2 regions of the Sporosarcina beigongshangi genome follow, and region 1 is predicted to be linked to the other one. Evidence: riboswitches for the same ligand, from Rfam matches in the RefSeq annotation. Region 1 holds a riboswitch; the other holds the start of a gene.
The links. Region 1 has a riboswitch for S-adenosylmethionine ahead of metA (homoserine O-acetyltransferase MetA). Riboswitches for the same ligand answer to the same signal wherever they lie in the genome.
Positions count from the first base shown of each region.

Region 1 (4,201 bases):
AAGGAATGAATCTCGCCAGCTATCTTTATTAAGTAGGTTTTCACGAAGGCATCCCTCTTTCACCATCCCGACTTTCTCCAGCACTTTTACAGAAGCACTATTACGTGGGTCACAGGTTGCATAGATTCGGTGCAGGTTTAATTCTTGAAAACCAAAATTTATGAGTAAATGAGCTACCTCAGTTGCATATCCTTGCCCCCAATAATCAGGGTGAAAGATGTAGCCAATTTCTCCTTCGCGGTTAACAATATCTCTGATATTTATTTCTCCCGAACCTATCATTACAGCTGTATTCTTTTCAAAAACTGCAAAGACAAAACGACTGCGGGGCTTTTTCTTTGCATCCTCTTGTACTGCTTCCAAAAAAAGCAAGGTTTCCTCTTTGGTGTTTGGTCCCCACGGTTGGTATCGGGAGACTATTTCCATAGATGCATATCTATGTACACTAGGCCAATCGTCTTTCACTAATTCCCTCAATTGAACCCTATTTTTTGATTGCTGTTTATCCATGTACACCATTCCTTTCTTTTATATTTAAACAAAGAAGCACAAAGTACATGAATTGTACCTAGTGCTTTCCAATAATAAAGTCCATTTTCTTGTAGTCGATTTCCACTTCAATCAGAACTTCTTTGTTTCTCCTCAGACTTTGGATTCATCAAAAAACGCGTCATTGGCTGTTCTGGGTTCGTCAATAATTTTGCTAAATATGAAGCCGTCACCGTATAGCTGTTTTCTATTTTTTCTGTCAGAAAATTAGTTCGCTCATAAAGAACTCCGCGAAGATGATCCAATTGCCTAGCCATTTTATCTGTCAAACCTTCTTGATTGTCCAGTCTACTAATGACGACTTTTTGGGCATCCCCTTGCTGTAAAATTTGTTTGGATAATTGTTGTTGGTGGTCCATATGTTCATTCATTTTAGTGGCCATCTCTTTCGATGACTCGCTGATTTGCATCCTGAATACTTGTTCCAGCACCTGTTCATCCACTAACATTTGATGCAGTTCTTGCTGTTGATCATCGAGTTGCCTCAACGATTTCATGACATTATTTTTAAATTGCTCATGCTGAAAATCAATTTTTTGTAGTTCATTTAAACGATTACGGATTGTAGTTAATTGATTGGACTGTACCTTTTTTTGTTGTTGTAAAAGCATCTCAAGATCGCCTATATGACGATGAAGCGAAGCGTTTTCTTCATGCTGCTCTTGCATCCATTGCGTTAACGAATCTATTCTTGAATAACTTTGGTTTATCTCCACAAGATTTGCTTCATTGTTGAAAACATCCGAATGACTTTGAATGTTAATAAATAACCCCATTTACCTAAGCCCCCTTGTCGTACTATCTTATGCAAATGTCGGCAAGGCGGTTATCATGTTGTTACTCCCAGACAAAAGGTGTTTCTTGATAGACATAGTAATTCAACCAGTTTGAGAAGAGCAGATGAGTATGTGAACGCCATGTATTTAGTGGCTCTTCGCTCGGATCATCGTTCGGGAAATAGTTCACTGGCAGATCAATGTCGATACCTTTTTGTAGATCACGCGCATACTCTTCAGCAAGCGTCGTTGCATCGTATTCAAAATGACCCGTAATCATAATATGTTTATTATCGTTAGAAATGATAATGAATGCACCCGCTTCATCAGACTTTGCAAGTAGGTGTAAACGGGGATCATTTTCAATTTCCTCCACTGAAACAGCTGTATAACGTGAATGCGGCACTCTAAATTCATCGTTAAATCCGCGTGCTAAATTGATTGTCGGATCAGATAGACGATGCGTAAATACACCTGAGCATTTCTTCGACAAATCAAACTTATCAATACCGTAATGGTGATACAATGCCGCTTGTGCACCCCAACAAATATGCAGTACTGACGTCACATGAGATTTTGTCCAGTCCATAATCTCCTTCATTTCGTCCCAATAATTCACATCTTCAAATTGTAGATGTTCGATTGGCGCACCTGTAATAATCATGCCGTCAAAACGACGATGCTTAACATGCCCAAAAGTTGTATAAAATTTATCTAAGTGCGACTTGCTAACATTTTTCGATTCATGAGTAGCCATATTCATAAATGTCACATCTACTTGCAACGGTGTATTACCTAATAAGCGAAGAAGTTGTAACTCTGTACGTTCTTTTTCTGGCATTAAATTCAAAATAATAATATTTATCGGTCGAATATCTTGGGAAGTTGCACGCTCCTCATCCATGATAAATATTTTTTCCTTTTTCAATAATTCTCCGGCTGGCAATTGTTTAGGTATGTTAATTGGCATAACTCATCTCTCCTTTTTGGATTTACTATGTATGTTAAATGGGTAAAAAGAAAAACCTTCTTTTCTATATGACAAGAAAAGAGGGTTTGCTTTAGGCTCTCAGTTCTTATCTCTCAAGACAAAAAGTCCTGTTGGAGGTAGCACCTTTCTGACAACGTCAGAGGTTGCTGAAGCTTCAATGGGCCATATCCCTCAGCTTCTCTTGATAAGAGTATTCAGTTTGTTTCTATTATACGCTTTAACTTTATATTGTAAACAGTCTTTTTACTTTTCTTGATAATTGTAAGTAGCAGCTTCCGTCCAATTTCACAGAATAAAATCATCGCTTCGAGCCATATTAACTTCGTACTACATGTTTGAAAGGAGATTTTTCATGGGAAGAGATAACAAACAAGGTAGCACCAACAATTCGCGTTCATTACCCCAAACGCCGAAAAGGCAAAAAATTCAACCGGGCGATATGAAAGAAGAAATGGCACGTGAGTTTGAAGAATTGAGCAATCTCGTTCCAAAGCGGGAACGCATGAATCCAAACGAACGGAAAAGAAAGTGACACATTTTTTTGCGAGGATAGCACCTAACTTACCATGAAAAAGACGGTACCCCGCGCAGCAATGATGCTCGTGCGGGGTATTCTTTATTGTCAGCTTATATGACGGCTTCGCTTAATTCTTTCGTCATTTGTTCAACCAAATCAGGCCTTCCATGAAATTGGGCAGGTGTATTTTGAAAAAGCTCTATACGCCATACATCGTTTTCTTTCACCGCAATTAGTGTTTGATGCGCATTCAGTTGTGGGTTTAGTTCCGTTGTTCCAGGCGGTATCATTCCGACGATTGCACGTAATCGTACAACTTCAGTAGTAAAAAGTCTTACATCTTTAACAACACTAATGAATGGAGGAGTTGGATGATCCGCAAATATCGGGTACACATGTGCAAAAATATTGTCACGACCAATTACTTGGCTCCCGTCAAATCCAATTAGCTCTCCTTGCATTGTAAATTGATCTGCCATTTCTTGTGCCTGACGATTGTTCCATGCTTGTATTAAGCTTTGATAAAGGGCTTTGATTTCATTTACTTGTGGTGATTCCATGTTTTTCTCCACCTAATTTCTAAATTCTTTTATTCTTCCTCGCAAGCAATTCATTACTTCTTGATGGGTCTTTTTCAGGGTCGTCAGATTTGTACTTTCGCTTTCAGCTAACTATATATATATTTCATCAATATTATTTCTTAAATCCGAAATAGGTCGTATTTCCATCATTGGACTTCCCCCTCATAATCGCTTGGAATGCTACCTTCCTTTTCTACATCTACAGTCCAAGAAATGATTGTCGTGCTATCGCGGACATTATGCTTTTCAATCTCCTTCAACATCAGTGAAATACTTTCATCAAGTGCTTCTACATTCAACGCTTCGACCAAGTTTTGCGGATTGGCATAAGGTTCACCTGGACATTCTACCAAGCCATCTGTTGTCATGAAAATGTGATTTGTCCCTTTTCTCAATTCCCTTGTCCCAGATGTATAGCATGGAACGGTTTTTTCAAATGTATTCACTTGCCCGATCCACTCGAAGAACTGCCTTTGATTCAGTTGAAATTGGTTGAGGGCCATTAATTCTGGATGCAATAGATAGACCAAGCAATCTCCGACGGAAAACCACCATATATAGTTATCTTTCCGTACGACGACAAGACAAGCCGTTTCTCCTGTGACATTTCTACATGCAGCCAAAAGTTCATCGGATTGAAAAATTTCAAGCAGCTTGTCTTCCAATTTCTTAAAATTTGGAGGACCGTCCAATGATAAAATCGCTGACAAGCCTTCTCTATGCTGTTCAAATGTATGAATGACAAGTTCCGCGCTTTCAGCACTTTTATGTGCATCGAGAATAGCTG
Region 1 covers NZ_JAWLIR010000008.1:115,449-119,649, forward strand. Annotated here, with positions in the region: gene R2B77_RS06405 (GNAT family N-acetyltransferase) at 1-510, opposite strand, end outside; gene R2B77_RS06410 (hypothetical protein) at 618-1,325, opposite strand; gene metA (homoserine O-acetyltransferase MetA) at 1,387-2,295, opposite strand; SAM riboswitch class I at 2,399-2,507, opposite strand; gene R2B77_RS06420 (hypothetical protein) at 2,669-2,848, shown strand; gene R2B77_RS06425 (SgcJ/EcaC family oxidoreductase) at 2,944-3,393, opposite strand; gene R2B77_RS06430 (protein phosphatase 2C domain-containing protein) at 3,561-4,201, opposite strand, start outside.

Region 2 (4,201 bases), on a different contig from region 1:
TGACCATGTCGGCTTTATCAATAAACAACACTACCCGCTTGTTTTGGCTCTTTTGTCACACCAGCATCCACTTTTTCATGAATATATTCCGTTAAATCAACCGTCATATCATAACGTATAAACGGTGTAATCAAATAGATACCATGGAAATGTTCCAAAGCAACGTCAATCAATTCCTTTGCAACGGCTATGCCCTCTCGCGTAGACTGTTCACGGTCTCCCGCAAACAGCCCCATTCTTGCCCGAACTTCATCTGTCAGCTTAATACCCGGCACTTCATTGTGAAGAAACTCTGCATTTTGTGATGACGTCAACGGCATAATACCGATATAAATCGGAGCTTCGATATGCTTTGTTGCTTCGTACAATTCAATAATTTTTTCTGGGCTATAGATTGGCTGCGTGATAAAATAATCAGCCCCAGCCTCTATTTTCTTCTCCATTCGTTGTACAGCTCGATCGATATGACGAACATTCGGGTTAAAGGCCGCCGCTACTGTAAACGAAGTTTTCTGTTGCAACGACTTCCCAGACCATGAAATCCCTTCATTAAATTGCTTAATGAGTTGAATCAATTCAAAGGATGTCACATCGAAAACGGATGTTGCACCAGGGAAATCACCAATTTTCGTTGGATCTCCTGTGATTGCCAATAATTCAGTAATACCCATTGTGTGGAGTCCCATGAGATGTGATTGCAGGCCGATGATGTTACGATCTCGACAGGTCACATGGACAAGAGGCGTTGCACCAATATTTTGTTTTACTAATGACCCCATTGATGCATTACAAATTCTTGGGGATGCCAGGGAATTATCAGCCAATGTAATGGCATCCACACCTGCATTATGCAGGGCCTGTGCCCCTTCAAAAAAAGTAGCTGTATTTAAGTGTTTAGGTGCATCCAATTCCACAATAATCGAATGTCTTTTTTTCACCGTTTCAAGCAAGGTTGGTTTATCAAGGTTCTTTGGCTCCGTAGCATTCATTTTCGCCGCTTGTTCTTTCACTTGCTTATCTTGCACATGCACCCGATTCGTTAGCCCATCCACCAGTGCACGTATATGTGCCGGTGTCGTGCCACAACATCCTCCAAGTAATCCGACACCCTCCTTACGAAAATTAGGTGCCAGTTTACCAAAATAATCAGGTTCATTTTCATACGTCAATTTGCCATCCGTATAGCTCGGGAAGCTAGCATTCGGGTACACAGCCAATAAGGCATGCTTCGGCAACGGGACTTCCTCTAAAGCTTTCAGCATATGGTATGGTCCTAATCCACAATTGACTCCCACAACATCTGCGCCTAACGCTTCCAACTGCTGCAAAGCATCTGCGAGCGCCAAGCCATTTTGAAGGACACCCGCCTCATGCATCGAGACATTCGTAATAATGGGAATATCCGTCGCTTCCCGTGCAATTTTGAGCACTGCTGTTAATTCATCAAAATCATAATAGGTTTCTAATAGAATGCCATCCACACCTTCAGCAAGCAGACACTGTAGTTGCTGCTTAAAGCTTTGCTCGATCTCTTCCTTAGTACCAATCAATGTTTTGGAACCATGAATGCCCCCAATCGTTCCGAGAATAAATGTATTTTTCCCCGCAGCTTTTTTAGCAATAGCAACGGCCGCCTTATTGATTTCTTCGACACTATCCTCTAGTCCATAACGCGCTAACTTTATATAGTTGGCACCATATGTATTCGTTTGAATCACATCAGCCCCTGCCCCGATATAGGCTTGATGAACGTGAAGCACTTGTTCAGGATGCGTCAAATTTAGCTCCTCAAAACAACGGTCTACCCCGTTTGTATAAAGTAATGTTCCCATCGCACCATCACCAATTAAAATACGTTCCTTCATCGTCTCAAGTAAATTTGCCAACTGCCTATCCCCTCTCTAGTTCCAATTTCCATATAGCTAGTTTAAAAAATTTATATAGAAACAAAAAAGCTTCTTCCTTTATTGAATAAAGGAAGAAGACTCTGCATTCGACTAAGTCTTTTCCTCATCTATCAAGCCAATTTTTCGACTTGCTGGAATTAGCACCGTACCAATAATGGTGGTTGCTGAGGTGTCAACGGGCCAGTCCCTATACCTCTCTAGATAAGAAAAACTATTAAATTGTTTTTACTGCTAATTGAAGATCTATTTCTATTATTGACAACCTTACGCTATTTATAGAAAATTTGCAATACCTTTTTGGAAGTGATGAATTTAGAAAGGCACCTTCGCTGAAGATTACGGGGAATCATTAGTTCAACATCTAATAAGTATTTCCCATCATTGTGTTAAGATTAATAACAGATTTACAATCGAAAGGTGGATGCATGATGGAGAATACGATTCCAGTAAAATTGACTTCACTCACAACAAAAGGCGGCTGCGGCTGTAAAATTGGTCCTGCCGACTTGGCGCAAGTATTACGTGGGCTTCCGCCTGCTATGCCCGATCCAAATTTACTCGTCGGTCTCGATACAAGTGACGACGCAGGTGTTTATAAACTGACAGACGATATCGCAATGGTACAAACACTCGACTTTTTCACACCGATTGTCGATGATCCCTATGATTTCGGACAAATTGCGGCGACCAATGCCATCAGCGATGTCTATGCGATGGGTGGTAAGCCCATTACAGCATTGAATATCGTAGCTTTCCCGATTGCTACTTTGGATAAAGACATCCTTTCGGATATTTTACGAGGCGCTGGTGATAAATTAAAAGAGGCTGGCGTCACACTTGTTGGTGGACATTCCATTGACGACCAGGAACCCAAATTTGGATTAGCCGTCACAGGCGTCGTTCATCCGGATAAAGTACGGACAAATGCGGGGGCAAAACCTGGCGACAAATTATTATTAACAAAACCAATTGGCGTTGGCATCTACACAACATCATTGAAAAATGGGTTATTGTCTGAAGATGAAGTCGTTGAAGTGACAAAAGTAATGACTACACTTAATAAAACAGCTGCCGAAGCAATGGCGAAGTACAATGTCCATGCTGCTACGGATGTGACAGGCTTCGGGTTGCTTGGTCATACATCTGAAATGGCCAAAGCAAGTGATGTCGGCATTCATATCCATGCCACTCAAGTGCCCATTTTACCACGCACAAAGGAACTTGCCGCAGCAGGTAAAGTACCTGGAGGCACAAAAAACAACTTTGCCCACGTAGCAAATGTTGTGACATATGCAGATACACTCGATCAAATTGACCGTTGGATTTTATGTGATGCTGTCACATCTGGCGGGTTACTCATTGCATTGGCAGAGCAGGAAGCTACACAATTGCTGAATGATCTTCAACAACAAGGCGTTGACGCACGAATTATCGGAGAAGTAACAGAGGATAATAAAGGTCGTATCGTTGTTTCATAATTTAGTGTAGAAGGTGAAGAAAGTGTTTAGAGACTTAACGATAGACGAATTATTAGCCGTACAAGCCAAGGGACCACATACATTCATCGATGTACGGTCCCCGAAAGAATTTAATGAAGCAACCATTCCTGGTAGCATCAATATTCCCGTTTTTGATGACGAGGAACGGGCTGAAATCGGAACGCTCTATAAGCAGGTTGGACAAGATGCTGCGAAGGAACGAGGACTTGAAGTCTTTTCAAAGAAGTTACCTGATTTCATTCGCGCATTCAAACAAATTGAAACACCCATAACAGTATTTTGTTGGCGTGGCGGTATGCGCAGTAAAACGGCTGCCACTGTCCTCGACTTAATGGGTATCCATACGACTCGGTTGGCTGGCGGGGTCCGTACTTTTCGGCAATGGGTTGTCCATGAGTTAGAACGCGAGGACTTCCCACCGACCTTTGTTGTACTTAACGGCTATACCGGATCAGGCAAAACAGCTATTTTGAAGAAACTAGCTGACAAAGGATTTCCCATTCTCGATTTAGAAAACATGGCTGGACATCGCGGTTCTATCTTCGGTCAAATTGGATTGGAGCCCAGCAACCAAAAGAAATTCGACTCACTACTCGTCCATGAATTGGTCCGACTGAGAACAGCGCCCTATGTTTTTATCGAAGGCGAAAGCAGACGAATTGGCAAAGTCAGTATGCCCCCTTTCTTATTCGATAAAAAAGAAACAGGCGTACAACTTAGTATACATTTACCGATTGAAGAGCGGGTCAACAATATTCTTATTGATTATGAGCCACAAAAATATCCAGAACATTT
Region 2 covers NZ_JAWLIR010000041.1:27,100-31,300, reverse strand. Annotated here, with positions in the region: gene R2B77_RS15415 (bifunctional homocysteine S-methyltransferase/methylenetetrahydrofolate reductase) at 18-1,886, opposite strand; SAM riboswitch class I at 2,008-2,115, opposite strand; gene selD (selenide, water dikinase SelD) at 2,333-3,385, shown strand; gene mnmH (tRNA 2-selenouridine(34) synthase MnmH) at 3,408-4,201, shown strand, end outside.
Region 2: it holds a riboswitch for S-adenosylmethionine, as region 1 does, so the genes downstream of both, R2B77_RS15415 (bifunctional homocysteine S-methyltransferase/methylenetetrahydrofolate reductase) here and metA (homoserine O-acetyltransferase MetA) in region 1, are expected to answer to the same signal.